4 regions of the Paenibacillus sp. UMB4589-SE434 genome follow, and region 1 is predicted to be linked to each of the others. Evidence: predicted binding sites of a transcription regulator. Region 1 holds the regulator's gene; each other region holds the start of a gene.
What was found. The regulator NrdR, encoded in region 1, represses ribonucleotide reductase genes. The targets are predictions, from matches to a motif close to AACACNATATATNGTGTT.
Positions count from the first base shown of each region.

Region 2: nrdI (class Ib ribonucleoside-diphosphate reductase assembly flavoprotein NrdI) is a predicted target of NrdR. The motif match lies at 5,102-5,119, and genes of this name have one in related genera.
Region 3: QP775_RS09825 (anaerobic ribonucleoside triphosphate reductase) is a predicted target of NrdR. The motif match lies at 4,025-4,042, and genes of this name have one in related genera.
Region 4: QP775_RS17100 (adenosylcobalamin-dependent ribonucleoside-diphosphate reductase) is a predicted target of NrdR. The motif match lies at 3,816-3,833, and genes of this name have one in related genera.

Region 1 is NZ_JASOYK010000004.1:167,854-175,907, reverse strand. It holds tRNA gene QP775_RS16075 (tRNA-Ala) at 1-6, opposite strand, end outside; gene QP775_RS16070 (copper resistance protein CopC) at 519-2,510, opposite strand; gene QP775_RS16065 (DUF4198 domain-containing protein) at 2,520-3,575, opposite strand; gene nrdR (transcriptional regulator NrdR) at 4,141-4,623, opposite strand; gene QP775_RS16055 (alpha/beta-type small acid-soluble spore protein) at 4,736-4,957, shown strand; gene QP775_RS16050 (lytic transglycosylase domain-containing protein) at 5,037-5,618, opposite strand; gene coaE (dephospho-CoA kinase) at 5,615-6,211, opposite strand; gene QP775_RS16040 (MntP/YtaF family protein) at 6,246-6,962, opposite strand; gene mutM (DNA-formamidopyrimidine glycosylase) at 7,174-8,004, opposite strand.
Region 2 is NZ_JASOYK010000001.1:1,521,441-1,529,494, reverse strand. It holds gene QP775_RS06135 (serine hydrolase domain-containing protein) at 120-2,168, opposite strand; gene QP775_RS06130 (hypothetical protein) at 2,617-3,141, shown strand; gene QP775_RS06125 (diguanylate cyclase domain-containing protein) at 3,371-4,939, shown strand; gene nrdI (class Ib ribonucleoside-diphosphate reductase assembly flavoprotein NrdI) at 5,376-5,747, shown strand; gene nrdE (class 1b ribonucleoside-diphosphate reductase subunit alpha) at 5,758-7,812, shown strand; gene nrdF (class 1b ribonucleoside-diphosphate reductase subunit beta) at 7,826-8,054, shown strand, end outside.
Region 3 is NZ_JASOYK010000001.1:2,340,396-2,348,449, reverse strand. It holds gene mnmA (tRNA 2-thiouridine(34) synthase MnmA) at 72-1,187, opposite strand; gene cymR (cysteine metabolism transcriptional regulator CymR) at 1,396-1,815, shown strand; gene QP775_RS09840 (cysteine desulfurase family protein) at 1,860-3,032, shown strand; gene QP775_RS09835 (PRC-barrel domain-containing protein) at 3,100-3,612, shown strand; gene QP775_RS09830 (hypothetical protein) at 3,665-3,880, shown strand; gene QP775_RS09825 (anaerobic ribonucleoside triphosphate reductase) at 4,157-6,007, shown strand; gene nrdG (anaerobic ribonucleoside-triphosphate reductase activating protein) at 6,004-6,486, shown strand; gene QP775_RS09815 (AI-2E family transporter) at 6,539-7,609, shown strand.
Region 4 is NZ_JASOYK010000004.1:402,666-410,719, forward strand. It holds gene QP775_RS17085 (hypothetical protein) at 1-201, opposite strand, end outside; gene QP775_RS17090 (YqhG family protein) at 441-1,757, opposite strand; gene QP775_RS17095 (DEAD/DEAH box helicase) at 1,765-3,549, opposite strand; gene QP775_RS17100 (adenosylcobalamin-dependent ribonucleoside-diphosphate reductase) at 3,907-6,516, shown strand; gene QP775_RS17105 (DUF4097 family beta strand repeat-containing protein) at 6,959-7,771, opposite strand.

The DNA.
Region 1 (8,054 bases):
GGCCCCGTGTAATTTATGTTACGTCAGACGTTAAGTCATCCGAAAAATCCACGTGTACCAAGGTCTTCCGATGTTGTGTTTCAAAACTGTGTTGTAATCGACTTAAATAGTATAGCATATATAAATGTAGGTTTGCAACAGTTATTTTCATATAATTACAGCAGGCTATATCCGATAGTTTAGTCCCCTTCATCTCTCCTCCAGGAGGATTCATATACTTGCGATGATCCCAACATATGTAGGTTTAAACGATATTCTAAAATGATCTTACCCTAAAATCATTTGGATCCTATCCAGATCTACCAGATGAAATAGAGTAGTAGGAGAACAAGCTCCTGCTTAACCACAAGAAACCTCCCCTCCCACTATGATGTGGAAAGAGAGGCTTCTGCTACAACTTTGTACAGATCAAGTCTATTCTAGAACGCACTTTGCTGTAAAACGAGCTCGAAAGCATAACGCTTCGCTGCCAATCCAAACTGTAATAGACGTGCCGTCACCATCGGCACCCCAATCGACTATCCAATTGGCGGCGGACTGCTGGACAGCAGCCCTGCTGCAATGAATAACAAGAGCGCCAAGAACAGCTCTAATCTAATGCCCCCGATGAGTCCGCTCCAACTACTCTCAGCTAGCTCAGGGTTTGAAGCTGCACTCGCCAGCTTCGGCATAAGCGCGTAACGATGATACGCGGCCAGAACCAGTACAAGCGCGAACAGCATTACTTTGGCGATCACCATCGTGCCGTAAGTGCTGTTCAGCAGCCCTTGCCAGCTGGCAATCTTATTAAGTGCCAGCGCAACACCTGAGATGCCTGCAGCAATCATCATTGGCAGGGCCAATTGTGCGAAGCGTAGCAGCATCCTGTTCCAACGCTGCAAGAAGGCGCTGCGCTGTGTGTCCGCCGGCTTTATGCTGACGAGCAGCAAGCCGGTAAGCCCTCCGCACCACACAGCGGTTACAACAATGTGCAGCACATGCATCCACACCATCAGCGATAGCCCGCTTTCCGGCGAGTAAGCATGTCCTGTCAGCGGAAACGTTAAGGCTAGACCAGCGTACAAAATAACACGTATAACTCGCCATGCTCCTTGTTCCAGCTTCAATGCCATCGAGATGGCTATTACCAATGCCAGGCCGATGCGTGTTAGCGTCATCCATCCCAGCATAGTTGTGCCCAGCAAATGTCCAATCGCTTCCGCTGTGCCGATCCCGCTTAATTGGCTGCCGATGTCATACAATCTTAAAGCCCCGCTGATCGCCAGCACAGCAGCTACCACAGTATACAACCATGAACTGAACCAGCGGCTAGCTGAATATCCGCGTTCTTCAAGAGGAATGAATATCCAATCTCTGAACAAAAATACAGAACCCAGGAGCACAATCGCAAGTATGTCTATGATACGAAGGAATGCAATTCCTCCCTTTAGACCCGCTCCACTGCCAGCGGCAGTATCATGCTGATGTGCTGTCTCATTGTGCACATGCACATGTTGTTCCTGTGCAGTCGCTTCATTGTCTGAGCCAGCAGCTTGATTGGAAGCAGCATCGGTGTTGCCACCTTTGGAAACAGAAGAGTCAGAGGTTGATGCGCCAGGCGTAGACACCGTTCCTGAAACTCCCTCTGAACCTGGAGGAACACCACCATTACCGTCAGGCTTAGCGGTCGTCTCTTTCGATGCTTGACTCGGGTCAAGTTGAGCAGACGGTTCCTGACTTGAAGCGGACTTAGATTGGTCCCCTTGGTCCCCCGCTTCGGACCCTGCCTCTACATTTTCTGCGGGCTTCGAACCACTGCCAGACAAAGCCTCTTTAGAATTCCCTGACTGTTCCGTTTTCTTCGAGTCTATGTTGTTGGCGTTCTTCGTACCATTGCCTTCCTTATCCTTAGTTGTCGCACCCGGCTTAGATTGGACTGGCTTGCCACCAGCCGTTTCGGATTTGGAACCGGAAGGCTTTTGATCCTTGCCAGCACCATTAGACGAAGCTGGCTTGTCCGTTCCTGCCCCAGGCTTCTGTTCCGGCTTCTTCACAGGTTCTTTAGGCTTATCTGGCTTTGAGCCGCCTGAGGTTCCAGAACCCGCCGCTGGCTCATCGTCCAACGAAACCGTATCGGATGGCCCTGTCTTTTTCAGCTTCACACCAACCGCAAAGCGAAATGAATCCTCAGTGACATGTGTATCCACGGATAACGACTGCCATTTGACCGTGTAGACACCGTCCGCCAACTTAAATCCAGTCAACATAAGCGTGCGATCCCCCGCCGCGCTTTGCTTGGCAGACACCACATTCCCTTTCTCATCCACAATCGAGACGCTGCTGAGCTTCGTATCGATATCTTCTGTAAAGGTTACATGAAGATGATCAGGCGCGGTAGTAAGCTCCTCTTCCTGCTTGGGATAAGAATTAGCGACATAAGCATGTGCTTGTGCCGCTGGGATGGGGAGCAAGCATACGATCATCATACAGATGATGATCGCTGCCGCCCCTTTATTTAGCCATTTATACATGTGGCCGCCTTACTTTGTATATACGTGGATGGCTGCACGTGTTCCGCCTACCGCAGGGAAGAACTCAAGCACAGCACCCGTCTTGTCTACAGCAGCACGCAGTGATACTTCGCCTTTAGCATCATAAGCGCCTACTTGGGCTTGGATGATCGAAGCGTCAACCATCGTTGTACCATTTTTAACCGTTACAGCTTTATCATCGAGCGCCTTGCCGTTTACATATACAGCTGGCTTAGGATTAACTTTTTCCACTGCTACTTTAAAGGTGCCGTTTTGAACAGTGTACGTCATTGTGGCTTCATAGTTAACGCTGCTGTACTGACCTTCTTGCTTCTCTTGTGTTGCTGGCTTCGCACGAAGCAGATAAGCATCTGCCGGACCTGTTTTAAAGGAAACAAGACCGTTTGCATCTGTCTTTAAAGCTTGCGCTTCGGAATTGCTGCGGCGAATCAATGATACGTCTGTGTCTGCCAACGGCTTGCCCTTCAGAAGTAGCTGTACTTTAACTTGCTGGTCTGGCGTAATAGCAGCCGGATTAAACTGCGGGACAAACTCCGCGCGATCCGTTGTCACTTGCTTGTTAAAGCCCTTTAACTGAGCAATACGCTGCAATGTAGGCAGATCGCTGATTGCTACAAAAGACTTCGCACTGCGTAAAGTACGGGAAGCCACTTCGCCGTTCTTAAAGATACTGTCTCCCTCAGCCGAAATAATATAAGCACCTGGAGAAGAGCTCTTCAACGAAGCAATGTAGCCGTTGTTCATCCCAGGATTCTCTGTATCCGTAATTTCACCTGTATAGTACAAGGTGGAGGAAATATCAACCTTCTTGCCAGCTGGTGTCGTCGCATACACTTTTGTCGTGTCTGTACTCCATTTTCCTTCAATCCGATAACTTGCATGATGATTAGAATGATTGCCGAGTTGTAGATCGACATAAGCAACTTCTCCAGCACCTACAATTGGCGCATGAGTCTGTGACCAACCGTCATGAGCCATAGCTGGAATAGCCATTGTAGCAGCAACGACCGAAGCAATAAGAATGGAAAGTAATTTTTTACGCATGTTTTGTTTCCTCCCTAGAATTTTTCATTTTTAGATATCGCGATTATTGTCGAGTATATTTATTGTAAATGTGATATTTATCATTGAAATGACTAACAAGAGTCATTAAATGTGAATTTTTTGTGAACAACGCAAAAAAACGTCAAAACAGAAGTTCCGACGCTGCTGCATTGAAATAAATGCTAGTTATAGACTAAAGTTATCAACTAACCTTGCGTTATAATCTTACGGACAAGATTGTGAAAAATGTAGCAATATTAAAAAGGAAGATCGGTTAGCGTAAAAGAAGACAAACATGCTAGTGGGGGAAATAAGGACAATGGAGTTCAATGGAGTACTCTGGAATCCAGATCATAATACAATAAGAGCACAACAATAGTTAAATGGATACAGCGGCAGTCCAGGGCTATATCCCAGTCCTCCTCTGCCGCTATTTCAATATCATTTCAGTTTATTGCTTATATTCTAAAGCTGAAGATTCTATATTCGTAAAGTCGCCCGAATCCACATCTCCAATTCATAGCTTCATTCTCATCGAACAACTACTTATTCGGTCACAAGATTATTAACTGTTGTTTGAAATGTCGTTCAGGTTGTCCTTGGACAGCAGGGTATTGAGCTCTTTCATAAACATGTTAATGTCCTTGAATTGACGATACACCGAGGCAAAACGAACGTACGCTACTTCATCCACCGGATACAGTTGCTCCATAACCAATTCTCCAATATCACGGCTTTCAACTTCCGCATGGGCTGTTGTACGGAGCTGTTTCTCTACTTCAGATGCGATTGTCTCTAATCGTTCAACCGATACAGGACGCTTCTCACAAGCTCGAATAAGTCCGCGCAGCAATTTCTCTCGACTGAACTCCTCACGGCTTCCATCTTTTTTTATGACGATCAGCGGTGTTTCTTCAACCATCTCAAAGGTTGTGAAACGACGACTGCACAATTCACACTCACGCCTGCGACGGATTGATTTGTTGTCATTTGCAGGCCTAGAATCAAGCACCTTGGTTCCAAAGTGATCACAATAAGGGCACTTCATCGGCATTCCCCCCACTTCTTTATCTTTTTCAAAAAAATCCCAATGGTTATGTGTAATGATATTCGCAACTTTGCGCACAATACAATTACCAACCGCAAGGAGGTGAACAAACATGAGCCAAAGCAACCGTTCCAGCAACAACTTAGTAGTGCCACAAGCAACTGGTGCTCTCGAGCAAATGAAATTCGAGATCGCACAAGAACTCGGTATTGCGATCCCGCAAGACGGGTACTACGGTAACATGGCGACTCGTGACACTGGTTCCATCGGTGGATATATCACGAAGCGTCTTGTCCAAATCGCAGAACAACAACTTGCAGGTCAATACAAATAATGATCCGTTGAGGCGTCGCGTCGAGCAGAATCATCTGCTTGTCCGACGCTTCTTCACTTATGACCCCGCTGCTATCGTGTCAAGTTCCATACACACGTTTATACTTCTCATAATAATGGAATACCCGCTGCACGTACAACTTTGTTTCGTTAAAGGGAATTTGTTGTTTAGCGGATTCAAGCGTTCCGTCCCACTTATTCGACCGCAGCCATTCACTCACATTGCCTGGTCCTGCGTTATATGCAGCTACCGCAGCAACTGTATTACTGTCATATTGTTTGATCAGCGACCTTAAATACCAGGTGCCAATCTGAATATTCGGATCTGCCTCTCGTCTCAGTTCATCTACCGTCCACATTTTTCGCAGTTTCATTTGTTTCATCGCCCAATCGGCTGTAGTTGGCATAAGCTGCATCATGCCAATCGCACCTTTCCGGGATTCTCTTCCGATCTCATAATTCGTTTCAACGCGGATAATAGCCGCTACCAGCAGCGGATCCAGATCCTGCTTTGCAGCATGTTCACGAATCGAGTCCTCATAATGGATGGGATACATCCAACGTCCGAGCCATTGGGATTGGACAAAGAGCACAAACATAAAACCAAGGAATAACACAAGCAGCACACTCTTTTTACGCAAAATTCGCATGAGTTTATTCATAGCAATCCCTTTTGACTAAGGAATTCATGAACTTGGCGTGCTGTATGCTCAATCCCTTGATCGTTATAGATGACATAATCTGCTCGTGATCGTTTCTCTTCAATATCCATCTGCGCAGCCAGACGGAGCTTAGCCTGTTGCTCTGTAAGGCTATCTCTCTTCATCAGACGTTCCAACTGAACTTGATGATGAACGTATACCACCATAACCGCTTCAAATAAACTCTCCATCCTGGATTCATAAATAAGGGGAACGTCCACCACAACCAGCTTGTCCGGCTGTTCCTGTTCGTAGCTGCGCATCTGTTCCAACATGCGCTGACGTATAGCTGGATGTGTAATTCCCTCTAGCGCCTTCCGTTCCGCCTCATCTCCGAACACAACCGCCCCAAGCCGCTTGCGATCCAACGCCCCATCCTGCAGCAGCATGTCCTGACCGAAGCGCTCCGCGATCTGTGCCAGCACCGGACTGCCAGGAAGCACAATCTCCCTGGCAATTCGGTCAGCATCAACAAGACGCGCACCTTTATCCACCAACATGGCAGATACCGTGCTTTTTCCGGAAGCGATACCTCCCGTAAGCCCAATGTTCATGCTTTCACCTCATTTCCGCTTTGAAGAGCAATCTCTAAAACAGTTTCATAATTCCCATAATGATAAGCAAACATCCCGGCAGAAAGGAGAGCTTACGAATCCAACTCCATTCGGCAAACCGTATGCCAAGCCGAATCCCAAACAGCAGAAAGCTGCCGCTGAACAACGCGATCACAATCGCAGTCAAGATCGGGGCAAAACCAAGCAGCGCTGCGCCGATTCCAGCACCAAACGCATCCAGAGATAACGCTACGCCAAGCCATGCCGCCTCAGCCGCACTGATCGTACCCGAACGATCAATGTCTGCTGCTTGTGGAGTTCGCAGTATTTGAATAATGATGCCTAATCTTCGCAACTGGAACTCAATTACAGGTCTAGAAGGATTCAACTCCCTTGTACTCGACAATGTAACATCTGAACAGTGTTCTTTAGCCGTCCCCGCATTGTCACAGAGAACTTCATGACCTGTTGTGACAGGCTGAGAGCGGACAAGCTGTATAACAGAGAAACATCCTATCGCAATCAAAATAAAGGAACCAATCCACCGTGCGACGGTATCAGAGAACCAATGAATAATAACGGAACCGACCTGCATCGACAGCAGTATAATAAGTCCCGAGCATACGGAAATAATGACAATGGACAACCACGGAATACGCAGCTTTCTGATTCCGTAAGTCATCCCTACCCCAAAGCTATCTAAACTTAGGGCAAACGCCAACACAATTAAAGATGCAGCATGAACGAGCAACCTTATTCCCTCCTGCTCCTTGCCTGATTTGAGTACATGCAGGCTGTAAACTGTTGTACCCTATCATATGGGCTGGAGCGGATATAGGTGCATACTGTGCTGTCTAGAATGATGTATTCGTAGGATTTGTTATGTTCAAAAAAATAACCGTAACGATTACGATTGAGCCATTTGCCGCATACGCTATGCGGCCTCCTTAACTATCTGCACTTTATGGACGCGGCTGGCATCGGGAACACGTATGTGTGCCTCGACCGCCAACCACCGACTTTTCAATGATGTGGCCACAAGTGACACAAGGCTCTCCCTCACGCCCGTATACTTGAAGCTGATGTTGAAACATCCCCATCTCCCCTTGTCCATTCACATAAGACTTTATAGAGGAGCCTCCAGCTTCTACAGCATCCTGCAAAGTGACCAGAATGGCGTCGTGCAGACGCTGCACTTGCTCATCCGTCAACGAATCTGCAGCTGTAAGCGGGTGAATGTTGGCGCGGAACAGTGCCTCATCTACATAAATGTTTCCCAATCCAACAACAACATGCTGGTTCAGCAGCACCGGCTTAATAAAGCTCCGACGCCTACGGAGTACTTCACCAAGCACTTTCGCATTGAACTCAGAACCAAGCGGCTCGATTCCCAGCTTGTGCAGCGGCGGCAGCTTCATCTCGTCTCCCGGCTTGAATAGATGCATCGTGCCGAACTGTCTGACGTCCTTATAACGAAGCTCGGTTCCATCTTCAAAGTGAAAAATGACATGTGTATGCTTCTCAACAGGCTCATTCGATGCGAATACGCCATATCGTCCTTCCATACGCAGATGGGATACCAGTACCAGCCCATCCAATTGGATGAGCAAAAACTTGCCGCGTCTACCTACTTCTTGTATCGTATGACCAGATAACGCAGCACAGAACGCTTCTATTTCTAAAGGACGTTGTATAATTCGAGGCAGCGTTACCGTCACCTGTTTTATTGTTTTGTTTGTCACTAGTGAATTTAATGTACGTTTAACCGTCTCTACTTCCGGTAATTCTGGCATATCTATCACCTCATGTTGTCTATTATACCGTAAAGCGTACAATAGAGGGC
Region 2 (8,054 bases), on a different contig from region 1:
AAGATCAAAAAGCCCCGTTCCAGTGTGACGGAACGAGGCTATAGATTTGCAGGCTGGAGAATAGGATAGATTTATGTGTTATTTATACGCGATAGCGTATTTGGATATGGAAAAATGTCCTATGAAATCGGTCCAGACAGAAGCAGACTGATCATGGCTGTGGCTTCTTTTCGTACCAAGTTACGTTTAGAGCCATAGTCTACTGAACCGTCAGCACGAGGGGATACCTCGGGACCATAAATCTGGCTTGCGACAGCATACTTCACCGCAGTCAGGGCCCATTTATCAGTTTCGCCAACCAGCTTGGCATCCAGAGCATCAGCCCCCATAAGTTGGACTAATCTCCATATGACTACGGCTGCTTCTTGACGTGTTATAGGTGTGTCCGGGCTAAATTGATTCGTATGTGTTCCTGTAACTAGACCAAACTCGACAGCCGTTTGAATGTCTTTTGCATATTTATGTCCTTTAATGTCCGCAAAGGAAGAGGTATTATCCGATTTTCTAATATGCATACTGGAAATGAGCAGTGAGATGAAGTCACCACGTGTTAGTTCTTGATCTGGTAAAAATGTATTCCCTGATCCCAATTCAATGCCACCGCGCAGGAGCAAATCATCTATATAGTTGCGATAAGGATGATTCTCGTTAATGTCACTAATGGTTACGCTTGGTGCTGGCAGCTTCTGCAGCCATGATACATTTCCCTGATCCATGTACGTTATATTTCCTTTAGGATCACGTTTGAAACCAATGAGTTTGTTCGACTCGGTCTTAAATAGGAGCGGGCCGACTTGCTGTAATTGCTGTTTGGCCGTTGAGCTTGATAATTCCAGCACGCCTTCAGGTTTTGCTTCTACTCGTATAAGTTCAAAGCCTAAGCGAAGGTCACGATAAGCTCCTGCAAACTGCTGCAATTCTTGTTGCGTTGACTTTAAGATAGTGGGAGCCGGTTTATTGTCCGGGTAATAATGGTTCATAAAAGAGGTGAAAGTGTGCTCACGGAAGTAGGCATTAGCCGCGTCATTACGATTAAAGATAACAAATGCCCCAGTCTTTTGATCAGGCAATAACCACATCCAGGAACTAAATCCGGGGAGATCACCACCCTTGGCAAGCACTTTCTGACCGTTGAAGTTTTCACGGAAAAGGGATTCAAATCCATACGAAGTGTTAGGCAGTTCGGCAACTGAAGATACTTTAACCTCAAGCATGCTGCGTACGGACTCTTGTTTTAAGATTTGTTGACCATTATAGCTGCCTGCATTAAGCATAGCGAACATAAACTTGGCCATGTCACCACCCGTGGACAATAAACTGCCATCTGGGGAGTCAGCTGGATTAATCTCATATGGAGGCATTGGTTCGCCATTCGAATCATATGACAGCGACAACGCAGTTTTTGTGTCAGGGGTCATAATAAAACTGCTATGTGTCATGCCAAGCGGATCAAGCAAGCTTTTCTTTGCATATTTGTCAAAAGGCTCACCTGTAATTTTCTCAACAATATACCCTTGAAGGCTAAAGCCCATATTGTCATACATATAGGATTCTCCCGGTTTGCGAACAACCGTAGGCGTGTAGTGTCGTAAGTATTCAGCGTTAGTTGTCAAATGGGTGCTTAAAGGGGGATCAGGGAATTCAAATCCGCTTGTATGGGTCATTAAGTGCTCGGCAGTTAAATCACCCTCTACTTTGCGAGGAATGTGTAGGTCCCCCAAATAAGCGGATATGTCTTTCTTTAAGTCTAGCTTCCCTTGCTCGGCAAGCTGCAGCAGCACCGCAGTTGTAAATGGCTTGGTGATGGATGCCACTCGCATAACCGTTTTGTCTGGGTCCATCGGTGTTTTTGCTTTAACATCCGAATATCCATATCCCTTATTTAATAACAGCTTTCCATCCTTTACGACTACAAATACAGCGCCAGGGATGTCTTTCATCTTGGATGACGCGAATAGTTTGTCGGCAAATGCTTCTACTTCTTGGGGAGAGGTCGGACCTGCTGCTGTAGGTAAAGTTTGATGTGAAGCTGTAGTCGGGGACTCGGCTGCGGATGCATCTGATAAACAGAGCGGGTGGAAAAAGGTGATGGCTGTTGCAAGCGCAATTGTGGTGATAAGCGCTTTTTTGCCGGACCGGCGGGGAGCGGCATGTCGTTCAATGGTCATTACACGTTCCTCCTTTATTTAGATGAGTGAAAGGCAAACCATAATAGGGCTTCGTTCGTTACTATCCAATAAGACAGGAGTATCCGTTCACTGCCCTTCAAAATATTCAAAAATGAAGTTTTTCTAAGCTTTTTATGTTGGAAAAAATAGTGATATTTTTGCTAGTTGATCATCTATAATGTTTGATAACTTGAGGACAAATAAAAATGTTGATAAGAGCAATGGTCAAATAATTGGGAAATGTATGGTACAATTAACAGCTTAATTCCATTTTTTAATTTTGGGAATGTATCGATGTTTAAAAAGATGGATATCATCGTGTTGGCCGTCGATTATCGTCTGGCTCCTGAGTATCCATAAGGATGAGGATTACCGCAGCAGTTTAGGCAGCATGTACTGCCGCGATGACAACAAGGGGGAATCTGATGTTATCAGCTGTATGTACACCGTGTATAACATCAGGGAGAACGTGCCCGAACCAGCTCGAATTGTAATTAAAAATTACAATCTTCCCGTGCAAACAACGGATTCGATAACTATTAATTTAGCACAATTAAAGACACAAGCTGCTGTTTGGAAGACACAAGGTGATGTGCTGACTGTAGAGAAAGTAGTTGGATTCGCAGATTCACGTCCTTATGTTGAGCACGGTAAAGGAACTTCTTTAAAGCTGATCGTCTCGGGTGAGTTTGTTAATAACTTTACTCATGATGAATGGGTGGCTGTTGATGAAAACGGTCAGGATTATCAGGTATACATCAATGGATCGGGCTCAGCTTCTTATCATCATGTACAAGATGATCGAATGACACTTACCTTAAGCGGGGGGACCCCTGAAGCACGACCATTTGCCCTCATTGACGGTTTGCAGCATGTACCGGAGCAGCTCACGTTAACACGGAAAGTAACAGATAAATTATTTACAGGTCTGAATTGGAGTATTCCAGTACCTGAACGTATTAATGTTGAATAGCTTTAGTCTTCATTATAACAATTACTTGTACTATTAGGAAAGAAAATGGGCAGCACTAACGTAATATACTTCATCTATCCTGCAGACTGCGCACTGCGGGATTTTTTTATTACAGAATGGAACATATCCTTGCTATCTTTGGAAAAGTTTTAAACCTCTTCATAATGAATAGGTTGAGGTATGATATAATAACGTATATTTTGTCGTTTTTGAGGTGAATTCTACATCGATGATGATTAATTTGGTAGCGAATCTCTCACTTATGTTAGCCGTATCGTTTTTGTTTAGTTTGATATACAAGAGTAAACCTTTCGGTATTCATTCGGACATCAAAACGAAAATGATAGTAGGAGTGATATACGGATCGTTTGGTATTTTGTTAATGCTGTTCAGCGTGAATGCAACACCAACCGTCATTTTGGATTTCAGGCAAATTGTAATTATTAGCGCAGCTTTTTTTGGTGGCATCCCATCTGCTCTCATAAGCAGTTTAATCATTGTGATCGGTAGGGGAATATTTTCTGGCACATTAAACTCTTCATCCATTATTGCGATGACAAGTGCGTTGACGGTCGGCATCGGCTGTGGTTTCATTTGCACTTACACTCGAGGTTATTGGAGGAAATGGATTTATAGTCTTGTATTTAGTATTATCGTGGTGTCGACTTGTACTTATATTTTGTTGGGTGACGAAGGTCATGCCATCCTGCCTCTATTTGGCGTGCTCGTGATGGTAGGTGGATTGTTTAAAGCTATTCTTGTTCGCTACTTTATGTCCACTAACAAACAGGAGACCGAGCTGAGGGCTAATGAAGAACGTTATCGGCTCCTTCACTCTCATTTGGAAGCTATTCTTCAATCAGCAACTGGCGTCGCCATCATTGCTACAGACCACAAGGGCCGCATTTCGTTATTTAATAAGGGGGCTGAGGTCCTTCTCGGCTATACAGAACAGCAGATGGTCGGTAGATCAACTAGCATGCTGTTTGACCATGTCATTGAAATTTCGGAACTTACACGCAGTCAATCCGAGTCAGCGGCTTATCAACTATCGGGTAGTGAAATATTTCTGAATGTACTTCATACATCGAATTCATATGAAAGTGAATGGACTTATCGGAAATCGGATGGAAATGTTATCACTGTTAACCTAATCGTAACATCTATTACGGACAGCTCCGGTCAGGCGGCTGGTTATTTGGGAGTCGCGACTGATATAACGGAACGGAAAGAAGCCGAAGCCAAGATGAGAGAGGCAAATGCAATGCTGCAAAAGCTTTCTACAATAGACGGGCTGACGGATATTCCAAATCGGAGAAGCTTTGATCAGGATATGATAAAATTATGGGAGCAGTCCTCAAAGCACGATGTCGAATTATCACTAATTATGCTTGATATTGACTGCTTTAAACAATACAATGACACTTACGGTCATCAGAGTGGTGACGATTGCCTGAAGAAAGTAGCGAGAGAGTTACAGAGTACTCTTGCTAATGATGATGTGCTGGCTCGTTACGGGGGAGAAGAGTTTGCCATTTTGCTGCCGGGCTCTGATCTGGAGCAAGCGCGTATAACGGCTGAACGAGTTCGAAGCCAAATAGAGGAGACTGCGATACCTCATGAATCGTCAAAAGCAGGTCGAGTGGTATCTATTAGCGCTGGGGTTGCATCTCGACGTCAGCAAGGCATAGCAGCATCCTCGGATCTCGTCCGTCTAGCGGATAAGGCTTTATATGAAGCGAAGACGGAAGGTAGAAATAGAGTCAAAGCTGCAGGTGCTGCTTGCGCTATAAAATGATAGCAATATTCAAAAAACGCGGGATACGCGTTTTTGGGGTATTATGCGAGAGATTAGAGGCTATCTAGCTTCATCAGACGGCCTAAGAATGAACTTGATTATTGTGTAGAAATTGTTTATGCTACAACGTAACACTACATTTAGTGAGAAATAATTTGTTATCATACTATATGTTGAGTAAATAAATGGAATGTGACGCTGGAGCTGGGATTCTGGTATAATCCAGAGCTGACCCTGCAACTTGGTCAAACTGCCTGCTCTTGATGGTTTCGCAGTATACAAAATGGAGAAAAGATACGGCTGGACGAGGCTTGATATGTATCTGTTTGTTAAAAGATACATTATTTGGGCTGTCATGACTGCTGTCGTTTCTTTCATTTGCTGCGAGACAAGCTTATTTCGTTTGTTGCACCAAACATAGTAACGGAGGGATCACGTGCTTATTGCCTATGATTCTAAGACTGGTAACGTGAAACGATTCGTGGACAAGCTTGATTTGCAGTGTGTGCGGGTGTCCGAAGATGCAGAGACAAACGAACCGTTTGTCCTTGTCACCTATACGACAGGCTTTGGGCAGGCGCCACAGTCAACGATGGACTTCTTGAAGCAGCGAAGCCATCTGCTGCGAGGTGTCGTTTCCAGCGGAAACATGAACTGGGGGATGCGTTATGGAATGGCTGCGGATCATATTGCCGAGCTCTATTCCGTACCTGTTCTGATGAAATTTGAGCTTAGCGGCACAAGAAAAGACGTAGAACAATTTATACAGGAGGTCCATAACATTGATACCAAAGTGGATACAGCTTAACAATGAGATCATGGTTCAGAAAAATGGAAGCTTTCAATTCGATAAGGATCGTGAAGCGGCAAAAAGTTATTTTGTCGATTACGTGAATCAAAATACAGTATTTTTCCACAACCTCGAAGAAAAGATTCATTATTTAATCGAGCACGAGTACTATGAGGACAATCTGTTTAACAAATATGAGTTTAAAGAAGTCAAAAAATTGTATGAGTATATTTATTCAAAAAAATTCCGTTTCCCTTCATTTATGAGCGCGTTTAAGTTCTATAACAATTATGCGATGAAAACAAATGACGATACGAAGTTCCTGGAACGGTATGAAGATCGCCTGGCAGTTGTCTCCTTGTTCTTGGCAAACGGGGATATGAAGAAAGCGATGGAATATGCAGATTTACTCATCTCGCAAGAGTACCAGCCTGCAACACCAACGTTCTTAAATGCAGGTAAGAAGCGCAGAGGTGAATTGGTAAGCTGCTTCCTTCTGGAAGTAGATGATTCTATGAATTCGATCGGTTTTGCGATCAACTCAGCCTTGCAGCTCAGCAAGATTGGTGGAGGCGTCAGCCTTAACTTAAGTAAGATTCGCGGCTCTAGCGAACAGATCAAAGGACTGGACGGCAAGGCGAGTGGCGTGCTTCCTGTCATGAAGTTGTTTGAAGATGCGTTCTCCTACGCGAATCAACTCGGGCAGCGTGACGGCAGCGGCGTCGTTTACTTAAACGTGTTCCATGCCGATATTCATGAGTTCCTGGACACGAAGAAGATTAACAGTGACGAGAAAATTCGAATCAAGACGTTATCGCTTGGTGTTGTCGCACCAAATAAGTTTATTGAGCTGGTTGAGAAAGATAAAGATATGTATCTGTTCTATCCGCACACGATATACCAGGAATATGGTGTACATATGGACGATATGGACATCTCTGAAATGTACGATGAACTGGTCAACAATCCGAACGTCCGCAAGAAAAAGATTGTTGCACGTGACCTCATACTGAAGATCGCCCAGATTCAAATGGAATCCGGTTATCCCTACATCATGTTTGTAGATAATACAAACGAGTACCATGCGTTAAAAGAGCTTGGGCGAGTGAAATTTTCTAACCTTTGCAGCGAAATCGCGCAACTTAGCGAGGTTTCAACCATTAACGATTACGGCGTAGATGACGTCATAAACCGTGATATATCATGTAATCTCGGCTCGCTTAATATCGTAAATGTTATGGCTAACAAACGAATGCAAGAAACGGTTCACCGTTCAATGGACGCTTTAACAGAAGTGACGGATAAGAGCAATATCAGCATCGTGCCATCAGTCGCAAAAGCGAATCGCGAGCTTCACTCCGTTGGCTTGGGCGCCATGAACTTGCACGGGTATTTGGCCAAAAATAAAATTGCTTACGAATCGAAGGAAGCTAGAGACTTCGTACGTGCCTTCTTTATGATGCTCAATTTCTATTCCCTTGAACGTTCGATGTTAATTGCCAAGGAGCGTAATGAGACGTTTAAAGATTTTGAGAAGAGTGAGTACGCAAGTGGCGCTTACTTTGATGTTTATATGAAAAAGGATTTCCGTCCACAAACGGAACGTGTGCAGCAGTTGTTTGAAGGGCATGCGATGCCAACGATGGAAGATTGGATACGTCTGAAAGAGCAGGTAATGGAGCATGGCTTGTATCATGCTTATCGCTTGGCGATTGCCCCAACAGGTTCAATTTCTTATTTGCAGTCTTCAACGGCTTCTATTGCCCCGATTACACAGAAGATTGAAGAACGCGAATATGGTGACTCCAAAACTATATATCCAATGCCGTTTATAAGCGAAGAGAACTATTTCTACTATAAAGAAGCTTATGACATGGACATGTTTAATTTGATCGACTTGGTAGCTGATGTACAGGTTCATATTGATCAGGCTATCTCAACTGTTTTGTTTGTCAAAGACGATCTGACAACACGCGATCTGGCGAAATACTACATTTACGCACAGAAAAAAGGCTTAAAAACGCTGTATTATACACGTACGAGAAAAAAGACGATTGATGAATGTGTCAGTTGTGTCATCTAAGGAGAGTTGATCCATGAGAAAATTTGAAGCTGTAAACTGGAATGCTCCTGAATCTGACTATATCGAGATGCTCTGGACGCAGAACACTTCTCAATTTTGGTTAGATACGGAAATTCCGATATCCAAAGATTTAAAAGCGTGGTCCAAGATGAGTGACGACGAAAAATTGACCTATATGCACGTATTGGGCGGCTTAACGTTGCTTGATACGGAGCAAGGTAATGTGGGAATGCCTCTAATCG
Region 3 (8,054 bases), on a different contig from region 1:
ACACAGCACTCATACACAGTATAAGGGGCCCGCTATCTGGTAGCAGGGCCCCTTTATTTAGTCGTGTAGATTTATTGGTGAATAGCTTGCAGTTTGTGTATCTTATCAATAGTTCCTCCACCGAGACATACTTCCCCGTCGTAGAAGACTACGGCTTGTCCTGGCGTAATTGCACGTTGGTGAGCGTCGAATTGAACGTCCACTTGTCCGTCTGGTAAGTATGTCAAAGTAACGCCTTGATCAGGCTGACGATAACGGAACTTCGCCTTACACCTGATGGAACCTTCCGGGATGTTACCAGCGATCCAATTAACACCTGTTGCTGTCAGGCCTGTAGAATAGAGACTTGGGTGGGCATCGCCTTGGACAACGTACAAGACGTTAGTTGTTAAGTCTTTATCAGCTACGAACCAAGGTTCGCCTGAACCAGAACCGCCGATCCCAAGTCCTTGCCGCTGGCCAAGTGTATAGTACATGAGGCCATCATGTTTGCCTTTAACTTCGCCTGTGCGTATGTCAATCATGTCACCCGGTTGTGCTGGTAGAAATTGACTTAAAAATTGCTTGAAGTTACGCTCGCCGATAAAGCAGACACCCGTGCTGTCTTTCTTTTTGGCAGTTGCTAGCCCAGCTTCTTCTGCTATGCGACGCACTTCAGGCTTCGGCAGGTGACCGATCGGGAACATCGCCCGGGATAATTGCTGCTGACTAAGTGCATTAAGGAAGTAAGTCTGATCTTTGTTATTGTCCACACCGCGAAGCAGCTTAAATTGACCTCCGTCATGCACGACTCTTGCATAGTGCCCTGTAGCGACATAATCTGCACCGAGGTCAAGAGCTGTTTGTAAGAACTCACCAAACTTAATCTCACGATTGCACATTACATCGGGGTTTGGTGTGCGCCCATTTCGGTATTCGTCAAGAAAATAAGTAAATACTTTATCAAAATATTGTTTTTCAAAGTTGACAGTGTAGTAGGGAATGCCAATATGTTCACAGACACGGCGGACATCCTCGGCGTCATCTTCTGCTGTACATTGTCCGAATTCATCCGTGTCATCCCAATTCTTCATAAAGATGCCGACTACGTCATAGCCCTGCTGCTTTAATAGCAAAGCTGTCACTGACGAATCGACACCTCCGGACATACCGACAACGACACGTGTCGAAGCTGGAGTTGTTGTCATCATCATCACCGTTGTACCTTTCTTCGTTGAAAATTACCCTTATTGTAACACATGGCCCTTTTATAGCGAAATATACGAATCTTGTCAAGGTTATCTATGAATAGATAAGGAGAAAATTGTCCATAACGTGGATAGTTGTGATACGATATACAGGGTGGCATATAGGAATACAATGAATTTATGAAAACAAACATTTAGAGGTGCTTATATGAAGATATCTACAAAAGGGCGTTATGGCCTAACAATTATGATGGAGCTCGGACGAAGCTTTGGTGAGGGGCCGACATCCTTAAAAAGCATCGCGGAGAAGAATCAACTGTCCGAACATTATTTAGAGCAGCTTATTGCTCCTTTGCGTAACGCTGGACTTGTTAAAAGTGTTCGTGGCGCATATGGTGGCTATGTATTGTCCCGTGAACCAGAGACGCTAAGCGCTGGTGAAATTATCCGTGTGCTTGAAGGGCCTATCTCTCCGGTTGACTTTACGGAAGAGGATGATCCCGCAAAACGAGATTTATGGATACGTATTAGAGACAGCATCGCATCCGTATTGGACTCTACAACATTACACGATCTTATTCAATACAAGGATGAAGGAAGCCAAGACAGCTATATGTTCTACATCTAATATGGCGTGTAGGGGATCATCCAGAGAAGAGACGAGGGACATATATGGAACGAATCTATATGGACCATGCTGCTACAACTCCGTTGCATCCGGCAGTATGGGAAGTAATGTCTGCCAATATGCAAGCGGTGTACGGCAATCCTTCCAGCATCCATGCATTTGGACGTGAGTCCAAGGCGGTTGTTCAGCAAGCAAGGGATAAGATAGCCGAGGAACTAGGCTGTTTGCCGCAAGAGTTAATATTTACTAGTGGAGGCAGTGAGAGCGATAATACAGCATTATTTGGAGCGATGTGGGCGGCGAAGCAGCGAATGGATAAGCAAGGGCAGTCAGGTATGCCACATCTTGTTACCACTGCAATTGAGCATCATGCTGTTCTCCATGCTGCAGAGCATTTGCAGTCGCTTGGATTTGGAGTCACAATTGTCCAACCTGATGAGTATGGGAGGGTGTCAGCCGCTCAGATAGAACAAGCGATTCAGCCTAACACTTGTCTTATCAGTGTGATGTACGGTAATAACGAGGTTGGAACCCTGCAACCGATTGAAGAGATCGGCCATTTAGCTCGTGAACGTGGCATATTAATGCATACCGACGCAGTTCAAGCCTTGGGTATGATAGATATAAAGCTACAGGAGCTCCCTTTAGACTTGGCAAGCTTTACAGCTCATAAGATAAATGGTCCTAAAGGTGTGGGTGTTTTGTATGCAAGACATGGAAGTGCATGGGAACCGTTAATCTATGGCGGCAATCAAGAGCGTAAGCGTCGAGCTGGAACGGAGAATATAGCGGGTATTGTCGGATTCTGCGAAGCATTAATGCAGGCATCACAACATCGTGAAGCAAAGTTGCAGCAAATACATGAAGTAAGATCTATACTGTTGGAAGGACTGCAGCGTGAATTAGGTGAACGGGTGGTTGTGAATGGACACCCTGACGTCAGGCTTCCGCATATTTTAAATGTGAGCTTCTTGGATATACCTACTGAAAAGCTGCTCATGAATTTAGATATGCTTGGTGTTATGGCGGCAAGTGGTTCTGCCTGTACTTCAGGTTCATTGGAAGTATCACATGTGCTACGTGCCATGCAACTTTCGGAGGAAAGACAACAGACTGCTGTTCGATTTAGTTTCGGATTGGGCAATACTATCAATGAAGCGCAGGAAGTTGTCACACGAATTGCAACCATCGTTCACCGTGTCCGTAATAGACAGTAGGGTCTGAGACGAACGGGAAAGAGAACCGAGAGCGATGCAGTGCCTGACGCTCGAAGGAGGCTCTTTCATGAAAGTGCTTGAATTGATAGGACTACCTGTTTATGACATCGCCACAGGCAAGCGTGTATCGAAGATCAAAGATGTTTGGATTACAGATGAATGGCTCATGACACATGTGGAACTAGAAGAACCTACGCGTTTTACACGTGTTAGACACATTATTCCTTGGCATGACATCAAGGCATGCGGTGAAGACGCGATTATGATTGAGAATAGTCTTGCGGTCCGCGAAGCGGAAGCTGTCCATATAGAACGGGCACGCGCTTTTCTTACGGGTCCAGAACGGGTTAAAGATTTACCGGTCGTAACACAAGAAGGAAATCAACTTGGATGGGTAGCAGATGTTTATTTTCAGCCAAATTTGGGCAATACAATAACAGGACTGGAAATTTCAGACGGATTGCTTGCAGACCTGCTTGAAGGCAGACGGCAGTTGGACGAGGCAAACCGTCATATGCGATTAGGACAAGACACAGTTGTAGTGTCTGATCTGGTTAACCCCACAGGAAGTCACCTTTAAGGTTACTTGGATCGGTATATCAAATCTGTTAATGGACGGAATGGTGAATAATATGTTGCGATGCCCGAACTGCAATTCCAAGGATATAGGCAAGATCGGCTCCCATCAATTTTATTGTTGGGGTTGTTTTATTGAATTAACGGTGAACGGTGATAAGATGAATGTGTATCAGGTAGAAGAAGATGGTACATTAAGCTCACTGGATGATTTGTTTTTTGGTGATGAATGGGGTGTTTCTGCTTATCCGGAGACACAGGCATCATCATAAACGGTCACATTATTGTCGATTAATAGTAAGATTGTTTTAGCGTCTATCTGGGGTGTTTTTGCCCGGATAAGGCGCTTTTTTTGTTGTGATGAGGTTTAAAATAAAAGTGTGACATTGCACATATTGTATGTTTTAAATATTATGCATACTATATATTGTGTTTATAACGAAAGGATGGCGAAAAACATGACATTAGCTCCTATTAAAACTTCACATGACAAACAAAGAACCGTACATATACAATCAAATTCCAGACAACGTAATCAGAACATGGCAATGTTTACAGAGACTGAGCTGGATCTTGTATCTTCGATTGATCGTATATTGGAAGGCTCAGACCGAGACTTGATGCAGGAAAATGCAAATGTGGATGGTCGTTCTCCAATGGGGGTTATGGGGAAAATGGCAAGTGAAAGCTCGAGATGGTACGTCATGCAGCATCTTCTGAGTGACGAGACAAAAGAAGCAATCGCAGCCAATCTATTGTATCCCCATGATCTGGATTTTTATTCGACAGGTACAACAACGTGCTGCCAGGTGCCTTTAGGGAAGCTGCTTAAAGGTGGTTTTAATACTGGGCATGGGCATATGCGGGAACCTCAAGACATTAAGAGTGCCTTGGCACTGGCTTCTATCATACTTCAAGCCAATCAGAATCAGCAGCATGGAGGTCAAGCGTATCCTTTATTTGATTACGACCTTGCTCCATACATTATGCGAACACACGTTAGACATATAAAGTATTTAAATACGCTTCCGTTCCAAACGGGGTTTGATATTGATCAGGAGGCGTGGCAGTTAACGGAACGAGATACGTATCAAGCTTGTGAGGCATTTATTCATAACGCCAACTCCATGCATTCTCGTGGTGGCGGGCAAGTTCCTTTTATTTCGATTAATTACGGGACTGATACCAGTCGTGCAGGCAGGATGCTAGTACGGCAACTGCTGCTTGCTACGCAAGCAGGTTTAGGGAGGGGAGAAACGCCGATATTCCCGATTCAAATTTTTAAAGTGAAGTCGGGTGTTAATTTCCAACCGAATGATCCGAACTATGATCTTTATGAGCTTGCATTGGAAACGACAGCTCAGCGCTTATTTCCCAACTTTGCGTTCTTAGACGCGCCGTTTAACGCCCAGTATCAGGATGGTACTCCCGAGAGTGAGGCTTGCTATATGGGATGCCGCACACGTGTGATGGGGAATGTAAATGGTCAAGAAACAGCTATAGGCAGAGGTAACCTTTCTTTTACATCTATTAATCTTGTGCGTATAAGCTTGATGTCGAATAGTATAACTGAATTTATGAATCACTTGGACGAGTTGATTGATATTGCTGAACGACAGCTTTTGGATCGTCTACACTACCAAGGTGAAAAGCTGGCAGAAGACTTTACCTTCTTGATGCAACAAGGGGTGTGGCGAGGAAGTGATGAACTTGCTCCACATGACAAACTTCATGAAATATTAAAACAAGGGACGCTTAGCATTGGTTTTATCGGACTTGCTGAAGCCCTCGTCCATTTAACGGGTAAACATCATGGTGAATCAGAGGAATCACGTCAGTTGGGAATGCGAATTGTTCATCATATGCGTCAACGTATGGATGAGGCTATTCTGCGCACGGGATACAATTTTTCATTGATAGCCACACCTGCTGAAGGTCTGTCTGGGAAATTTACACGTAAAGATCGTCTAGATTACGGTCTAATTCCTGGAATTACAGATCGTGATTATTATACGAACTCGTTTCATGTTCCTGTTTATTATGCAATGAAGGCGTATGACAAGATCGCTATTGAAGGGCCTTTTCACGAGTTGTGTAATGCAGGCCATATCACTTACGTTGAACTCGACGGAAGTGCACGTGCAAATCCGAAAGCCTTAGATAAGCTGGTACGAGCAATGGCTGAAAACGGTGTAGGGTATGGTTCAATTAACCACCCAATTGACCGTTGCCGATCCTGTGGTCATCAAGCCATCATTGAAATGGATTGCCCAGTATGTGGTGCGCCAGATTATGATATTGAACGAATACGCCGTATTACTGGGTATTTGGTTGGAGATATGAATAAATGGAATTCTGCCAAACGTGCTGAGGAATCGGAGCGGGTGAAGCACAGATGAGCTTATATGTGATGAATATTATTCATGACAGTGTCGTGGACGGAGAAGGATTAAGGTCTGTAGTATTTTTTAGTGGCTGTCCCCACCAATGTCTAGGATGTCATAATCCTCAATCATGGGCCTTAAGGGGAGGGACCCCGATGTCTGTTGACGAAATAGCCGATGAATTACTTTCTAACCCTATTACAGACGTAACTTTATCTGGAGGAGAGCCGTTTGTACAGGCGAAGGAAGTGAAGCTGTTGGCACGGAAGCTGCGGGCGGCAGGTAAGCATATTTGGGCGTATACGGGGTATACCCTTGAACAGCTGCAAGTATCAAGCCGTGATAAAATTGAATTGCTTCGTGAGATTGATGTGCTTGTGGATGGCCCGTTTGAACTTGAGAATAAGCGGCCAGGACTTATGTATAGAGGCAGCGACAACCAACGCATCTGGCAGATGAAGAATGGGGAACCAATCGGGTTAATTTTTCCCTAGTCTACATATACTCTACTGTATGAGCATGTCCGAAGCGGGGTGTGAAAGCGCAGTGGAGCGATTATGGAAAAATAAATTGTTTGTCAGCGGTATATATGTGCTGCTTGGTCTTATCATCTTATATATGCTCTATTTGTTAAGACCAATGATCGGGGAAGTTTATGACTTTCTGAAGGCGATACTTGCGCCTTTCTTTCTGGCGATGATTATAGCATATGTGTTAAATCCGGTTGTTACACTGTTAAATGAACGCAAAGTGCCACGTACGATGGCTGTACTGCTTATATATGCGGTGTTTATTATTTCAGTGACCGTTATTCTCATGAATGTTATTCCGATGCTGTTGAAGCAGCTGGAAGAATTAAATACCCAGATGCCTCATATTAATGCCAAGGCTGAAAACTTAATGAACGGCTTGAATCGTTCATCGCTTCTTCCACCGTCCGTGCGTTCGGGAGTTAACACTTGGATGTACGCACTGGAGGAGAGATTGGCTAAGGGGATATCTGAATTTATGGATAACATTGGCGCTACGCTAAACATGCTTTTTATAGCGCTGATTGTACCTTTCCTAATTTTTTATATATTAAAGGATTTTGATGTGTTTGAGCGAACAGTTATCGCTTATGTACCAAAAAGCCATCGGAAGCACATGGTAATGATGTTTAAGGATATTGATACAGCGCTTGGAAACTATATACGAGGACAATTTATCGTATGTGTCATTATTGGTGTGCTAGCATATATCGGTTATCTGATTATAGGAATGCCGTACGCTCTGCTGTTGGCGCTATTTGTTGCGATATTTAACATTATTCCATATTTAGGGCCATATTTTGGCGCTGCTCCAGCGCTAATTGCGGCATCCACGATATCTATCAAGATGATGATTATGGTTGCTGTTGTAAACACCATATGTCAAATCCTTGAAGGCAATATTATTTCACCACAGGTTGTTGGACGTACACTGCATATGCACCCATTGGCTATTATATTTGCGTTGCTGGTGGGGGGTGAGGTAGCGGGAGTAGCAGGATTAATATTGGCGGTTCCGTTCTTTGCTGCTTTGAAGGTAGTGCTCCAACATGTGTTTACTTATTATGTGAGGCGAAAGACGACATAGAGTTATGGAAGAAGCTCTGATGATTACAATCAGGGCTTTTTCTGTTGTGATCTTCATAAGGGCAACAAGTTATTTACTAGGATTGGATACCCGAATTGTATTCTTTCGTGCATTTTCCAGATAGAAGTGTTTCGTTTAGTGTTCTTAGTTCCACTATCCCAGTTGCTCAGGAATTTATTGACGGCTTCACTTCTAGATCAGGGAGTATATCTATGACAGCGAATGCTACAATAGAGCTATAAAATGATGTTCTAACCAAGGTAAACACAAATTGAACTAACAGAACTGCACTAACAAAGCTGAACCAGCAGAGTTGAGGTACAGAGTTGAACTAGCAGAACTGCACTAACAAAGCTGAACCAGCAGAGTTGAGGTACAGAGTTGAACTAACAGAACTGCACTAACAAAGCTGAATCAACAGAGTTGAACTAGCAGAACTGCTCTA
Region 4 (8,054 bases), 230 kb from region 1:
ATGTAGTGTGGCGAAAGCTTGGCGGCGAAAATGGTTGGAAGTGCTGGTTTGACTCGTCTCCGGCAGGCTGATCTGAATCCGGGCCGGTTGTTGTATGGCATCCGAGCCCGCTACAATGACATATGATAATCCTGCGGACACAACAGCTGTTAACGCCGCAGCACATGTTAAGCGAACGAAGTGATTCCACCAATGGTTCATGTTCAAGCACCTCATTTCTTGGCAACCTAATAGAATATTAATGGTTTACCCTATTTATGCGAACTTAACACCATTTTATCGAAGCTATTTTTAAAAGACTGTCGCTTTAGCGCCACCGCATGGCTTGTTTTAGGTACTATTTTTGCCGTTATGTGACGGTTCAAGGCAGTTGTCTATATAAGGACAGAGTGCCTTAAACGAGAACTGTCGCATTATGAAAGCATAGTGAAAAACACGGCTCAGCCATTCAAGCCTGAGGGCAAATGAAGGAGAGCCGCATTTATAACACTGAGCGTGATTCGTGGCTCAAACTGCCATCGTATCTCGTTGCAGCGTATCTCAAATTGCTCACGCGCCGAGCGAGCCTGCGGAGATGGTTCTTGTGTTGGTTCAGCATGAGATTGCTGCACATTCTCTAGATCAAGATGCTGCAGCATGCTGTCCAGCGTAGCTCGCGGAGGCAGTTCTACAGCTAAAGGCTGCTGAGGTGATTCATTCGCATCTTTAACTGCGCCGGGTTCCATGGCCTCCTCTTCTTGCTTGATAAGCGGCTCATAGTAAGCAGCCAGCCGTTCCCATTCTTCATCCAGCCGCTCACTTGCTTCTACCGCCCAGCTCATATCATAGTCGGCTGCCAGATGACGAATACGCTGTTCCACGAGGTGGGCTGCTTGTTCAAGCGTAAACCGCCAGGTCATCGTGTGCACGTTTGCAGGCAGCTTCGGCGTCAAGTGGCGATCTTTGACCAGCTCCATAAAGTGGGGGTGGATGGTTCCACTCACAAGTGAGACGCCGAATGAATGAAGTTCCTCCCGTTTAAGATCACAAGCAAATTCCAACTTTACATTTAGCAGCAAATAAGGCTCATAAGCCGCAGAGCGGCGCTGCCCGCGCCCAGTATAAGCTTCGCTGCTTTCTTCGAACAAAGAGAGGTAACGGCCGCCCTGTAGTGCGGCTTGCATAATCTGTTCCAGTCGTTGGCTGCCAAAGTTCACATTATCTTTAGGGATACGACCGATTCCGCCCCCACCTCCCGTAAATGCAGGCGCAACCCCAAAGTAGCGCTGCATAATGGTGTCACCAGTTCCTTCACCGACAGCTTGCGACGTACTCGTCTGATTCGGAGTTTGGCTGCTGCCAGGATGCCCCACAGGGCGTGCTGATACATTAGCCGCATTAACGTCAGTGTCAATCTGCGCTTGTTCACCTGTGAGGGGGAGGCTTGCTTCCCAGAGTCCCACGTCTTGTAAACCGTTGTTATTCGCTGCTGGTGGCAGCGGAGTTGGCTCGGTTACGGGGGAGGTGACATAACTGATTGGGCCGCGATTTGTCTCTGGCGGCATTTGTGTTGGATCAAACACAAACGTAAAGCGCATCGTCTCTGCCTCAGCCCCAGTACGGTCCACAAAGCCCCAATAATAGGGCCTGTTCGTTAATACACGATCTGCCTGTTCGGACAGCTTTACCGTGACATAAGCCGGCGTTTTCTCAAGAATATGACACTCCGTTGATTCCAAATACCTCATGACGAAGCGGGTAATCTGTTCCGTATCCATATGCTAACTATGCCTCCGCTTCCGTGCCAAATCGTTGTAGAAATGACTGTACTTCACGCTGCTGCTTTCCGCTGTCAGTTGTATCGGCCTCATTATGCAGCCGTGTTCGGATATCATTAAGGGATTGGCCAAGTGAATTAACCTGCTTGCGAACCTCTTCTTCATTGTCAGCTTCCAGCAAAATACGGGACAAACTTCGTTCCAAACTATCCTGCTCCTCGAACCGTTCCAAGATCATGTCCAAACTGCCAATAACCATTTCAAACATATTGATCTTCTCGTGCAGCAAGTTCAAAATATGTTCCTCAATCGTACCTTGGGTAGACAAATTATAAATCTTGACGTCGTGTGTCTGTCCAAGTCGATGGACTCGGCCAATGCGCTGTTCCACCCGCATCGGATTCCAGGGTAGATCAAAGTTAATCATATGGTGGCAAAATTGCAGATTAATGCCTTCTCCACCGGCTTCTGTAGCGATCATCACTTGAGCGCGTCCTCGAAACAGGTCCATCATCCAATCCTTTTTGCCGCGGTTCATTCCACCTCGATAGGGTACAGCGACGAGTCCTCGTTCACGGAAATATTGCAGCAAGTATTCTTGCGTAGCACGATATTCCGTAAATAGGATGACCTTATCGTTCATGCCACGGATTAATTCCATCGCAGTTTCGGCTTTTGTGTTGGATTTGATTCGTTTTATGAGGTCTACTAGATCCCATATTCGTTCGCGAACCGGGGAATCCTCTGCTAATTTCTTAGACAGATTGACTAATGTTAAAAATACGGCGTCTCTGCTGGAGCAGACTTCACGTTGCAACGTGATCAAAGAGAACATGCTGCCAAAGTCGCCAGCATTGGTCTGGTATTGTTCCCGAATAAACTGCGTTACGCCATCGTATAATGCTTTCTCGTCCGCTGAGAGTGTCAAGGGTACATTTTTAACGATACGTTTCGTAAAATGAACATTGCCTTCTCCGCGCCTGTTGCGGATCATCACTTTTGACAGCTCGGATTGAAGCACCGTCTCGTTCTTAGGAACACGTTTATCGGTCACATAGTTGGTGCTAAAATCTCCTTGGGCGCCTAATTGGCCAGGCTTCAGGAGCGTAATGAGATTGTATAACTCATTCATATCGTTCTGCACTGGTGTAGCCGTAAGCAGCAGGCAATATTTTTTTCGCAGCTGAGTAATAAATTGATAGTTAGTTGTCTTGCGATTTTTTAGTTTGTGAGCTTCATCGATCACAAGCATGTCATATTCCTGCTCCAGCAAGATGGAACGGTGTGGATCGCGTTTAGCCGTATCCATGGATGCAACTACGACACCGGAATGCCAATGATACTCTTTCTTCTGGGCTACGGCAGGTATGCCAAACTTATGGTTAAGCTCGCGTACCCATTGCAGCACCAGTGAAGCGGGTACCAGAATAAGGGCACGTTTTACGAGTCCTCGGATCATATATTCCTTAATAACAAGCCCTGCTTCAATTGTCTTGCCAAGGCCCACTTCGTCTGCAAGAATCGCACGTCCGCGCATCTCGTGAAGCACTTTACGAGCGGTAGAGAGTTGGTGTGGCAAAGGTTCGACATTCGTCAAGTGTGTTAAGCACTGCAGTTCGTCAAAAGATCGGATAAGCTTAGCTTGCTCCGCTTCATAAGCAAGTTGGAACAATGTCCAGTCATCCCACGGGCCATTGCGATCGATACGTGACTGCATCGTCTCCATCCAACTGCGGTCAAAGTGAAACGGTACGTGTTCATCCGCGCTTAATGGCATTTTTTCATTGTTCATGAGGTGGACCTCCTTGCTTTGGTGCGGTGTAGTGTACGTTTAGTATGGTCTATATTTATACAAATCATAACTTTTGACATCTTTGGCGAAGTATAAATACACAATAGATGCCAAGTTGTCACCGTGCATGTCAAATCCCAAAACTGTCGAATAAAAGAGAATGATAGAGAGAGGATAAGCGAAGGGGGAGACGAAGTGGTTTCTTTCAAGAATATCCTCGTTTTAGAATTCGTATTTCTATATGTTGTGTAGTAAAATGATCAACGCATACTATATGTTGTGTATTTTACATACGTTGTCAGATAAGAATGATGTGTGTTCAATTCGTGAAATTCATGGTACAGGAGGTTGTTTTTATTGGAATCTATAAAGAAAACACAGCGCTTGGAAGGGCTAAGCGAGAAAATATTTTTGGATCGATATGCTTGGAAAGATGCGGATACGAATCATACACAGATCGGAGACATCGTTCTTGTATTAACAAAGGATGATCCCAAGTTTCCCGCGAAGGAAGTCGGTGAGGTCATAGCCCGCGATGGACGGCACGTGTCCGTGAAGACACGGAGCGGCGAAATTGTGCACACAACGGTGGAGAAATTAACGCTTACAATCGAGAAGACACCTGAAGAAATGTGGGATCGGTTAGCGGCTGCGATGGCATCAGTAGAAGCAACACCGGAGAAACAAGCAGAGTGGACGGATCGTTTCAGATATATGCTGGATGATTGGAAGCTGGTTCCTGGAGGCCGAATTGCGGCTGGTGCCGGGGCTAGCGAGGAACTGACGTTATTTAATTGTTATGTGATTCCATCGCCTAAAGACAGCCGCGGGGGCATTATGGAGACACTGTCGGAGATGACAGAGATTATGGCACGTGGAGGTGGCGTTGGAATTAATTTGAGTTCTTTACGTCCGCACCGTGCCATTGTTCGCGGAGTAAATGGCTCTTCTAGCGGCTCGGTATCCTGGGGAGGCTTGTTCAGCTATACGACAGGCTTGATCGAACAGGGCGGCAGTCGCCGCGGTGCGCTGATGCTTATGATTAATGATTGGCACCCGGATGTCCTCGATTTTATTACCGTAAAGCAGACGGCTGGTCAAGTCACGAATGCCAACTTGTCTGTCTGTGTCAGCAACGCTTTTATGAAGGCTGTAAAGGAAGATCTAGATTGGGAATTGGTATTTCCGGATACGTCTGATCCTGACTATGATGAGATCTGGGACGGCGATCTCGATAAATGGAAGCAAGCGGGCAAGCCCGTTATTCCTTATCGCACTGTACGGGCCAGGGAGATCTGGCATACGATTATTGAATCCGCTTGGAAATCGGCCGAGCCGGGAGTCGTATTTATGGAATACTACAACCAAATGTCAAACAGTTGGTATTTTAACCCAATCATCTGTACGAATCCATGCGGGGAACAAGGCCTGCCGGCTTGGGGAGTTTGCAACTTGTCGGCTCTTAACTTGTCGAAGTTCTATGACGAAAAACATCACGATGTTGCTTGGGATGAGCTGGCACGGGTTACACGGGATGCCGTTCGATTCTTGGATAATGTAATCGACAAGACACCATATCATTTTGAGAAGAACCGCGAGAATCAGCAGACAGAGCGGCGTGTTGGCCTTGGCTCTATGGGACTTGCAGAGCTAATGATCAAACTCGGCATTCGTTATGGCAGTGCGGAATCACTAGAGTTTCTCGATCGGATATATGGCTTTATTGCCCGTGAATCGTACTTGGCATCGGCCGAGATTGCAGAAGAGAAAGGTTCATTTAAGGCCTTTGACGCGGATTTGTATGTACAAAGCGGATTTATGAAGACCATGATCGATTCCTTCCCTGAAGTGGGGCAGGCGATTAAGGATAAGGGAATGCGCAACGTAACCGTCATTACACAAGCGCCAACAGGTTCTACCGGTACTATGGTGGGGACTTCTACAGGTATCGAGCCTTACTTTGCATTTAAATATTTCCGTCAAAGCCGGCTTGGATTTGACGAGCAGTTTGTGCCAATTGCACAGCAATGGCTCGATGCTAATCCGGGACAAGAACTGCCGGATTACTTCATTACAGCGATGGATCTGTCTGCGGAAGACCATATTCGTGCACAAGCAGCGATTCAGCGCTGGGTCGACAGTTCAATCTCGAAGACGGCGAACTGTCCGCATGACTTTACTGTGGAGGAGACAAAACGCTTATATGAGCTCGCATTTGACCTCGGCTGCAAAGGGGTAACGATTTACCGCGACGGCAGTCGTGATGTTCAGGTGTTGACGACACAGAAGAAGGAAGAGAAGACGGCAGATGCAGAACTCTTGTCGGATGACAAGTCTATTGCTGTGTCGGCAGAGGCTCCAGTTGATGCGACCATTGCGGAAGTGGCTACAGGCACTGTAGGCTACATGCGTCGTCCACAAGTGCTTCGCGGTGCGACGTACAAAATCAACACGCCATTCGGCATGGCGTATATTACGATTAACGATTATGAAGATACACCTGTAGAAATCTTCTTAAATGTAGGCAAAGCCGGCTCCGATGTGTTTGCAATGGCAGAAGCACTTGGGCGCGTCTGCTCCTTGTTCTTGCGTTATGGCGACCATGGCAATAAGGTTGAGCTGCTGATTAAGCACTTAAAAGGCATCGGCGGTTCCGGTGCAATTGGCTTCGGTGTAAACCGCGTCGAGTCTATTGCCGACGCAGTGGCGAAGGCGCTGGAAACGCACCTTGCTGAGAGCAGCGTCACAGCCGCAGTGATTACGACTGCGCCTATAGCTGCTACGATTGAAGCACCTGTGGCTTCGTCGCAGGCTGCAGCGAAAATATTGCCGACAGAGGCACTCGCAACGAATACGCAGGTACGCGTGGAGACGCGTGATCTCTGCCCTTCGTGCGGATCGGCCTCGCTGTTAAACGTCGAGGGCTGCAAGACGTGCACGAATTGTGGGTACAGTCGCTGTAATTAAGTGTGAACATGCTTAATCGAATCTCATTGGATGTGAGGAATCACTAGATCTGCAAAAATGATCATAACTACTGCTAGAGTTAGATCAATAAAAGTACAAATTTATTTTACATTAAGATGTGTGAATATACATTTTGTGCAGATAAGCAGAATTGTCAATTAAAACTTACTGTGGATCTTACTGTAGCTTCGTAAAAAAGATTGATTGTTAAAAATAAGGTTTGATAAAAATCACCTCGTTAGTTTTTCTTAGAGGTGATTTTTATGTTGGATATGTATGTTGAAATTGATTTGAAGATACTCGACAAAAAGATTTAGCAATGTAACTTATCTATTATTATATAAATACTATGTATATCGTGTATTGCAATATATGAAGAACCTTAGCTAACAATACCAGGCCGCCTGATCATGATTAGGCAAGCCTGGTAGGATGATGACACTTAATTTTTGAACAGAATTTCGCCCACCTGTGTGGAAATGTTGAGCGTTGCACTTTCAGACTGAGCCTTACCAACATATCCATGGAGTTCTTTGGAAACAACCTTTTTGGTATTTGTTGCTTTTTCAAGAGCAACCTGATTATCAATAGTTCCTATTTTTGTTGATAGATTTACATATAGAGGTGCTGGTTGATCAGGTAAAGCGAATTCGACGTTACCAACGTCAGTAGATATGTTACTGCTTTCCATACCAATCACGTCAGTTACAGTAATGTCGCCGGCACTGCTGCTCACATTTAAGTGTTGGACCGACAATTCTGACTCAACGGATATGTTGCCAAATTTATTGTCTATCTCAAGAGACTTGAATTCTTTATACGGAAGACGAATCGTTAAAGATGGTAATGGCCCCGTATTTATGATCTTTTGTTTATTTTCAAGTATAATCTGTAATGCTCCATCTTGGATGGACGTAGTCACGTTGGTATCCATACCTTGTGAATTGTCCTTGAATAATTCCAATTCTGCTTGATTGATTTGTTTGTCGCCTTTGACTGTAACTATGGCAGCGCTACTCTGAATTTTTAGGGAATGAATGTTAGTTACATCTATTGGAGAAATATCTCCTTTTACTGCATGCGAAACATTTTTAATGTCCGATGTTTCTGAATTTACAATTGTGTTTGTCGATATAGAAGAGTTTTGCTGGAACAAACTTGGTGTACTATTGACGGAGGATTCTTTCGTACATCCGGCGAGTCCGATACTGGCAGTGGCCAGGAGAATCATAGCTATTTTCATATTGTTGTTCAAACGTTTATCTTCCTTTCTTCTGCGTATGTTAAACAGATCGTAATCATTTCATCCGTTTGTATATTAATCGTACAGTGGTCAGAAAGATTTGGTAACGGCCTTTGGTTTGAACAAGAACTGGACTTATGTCTAGGGAAAGCCTCCTTCTTCAAACTAGGGGCACACGATGAATCGAAGCTCAGATGTTGAGAAGATAACCTTTTATTTGGCTGACACCACTCGCAAAGTATATGTGATTTAATGGGGAAATTTATTGATAACCTCGCAAGTAGCAGTTCACCCA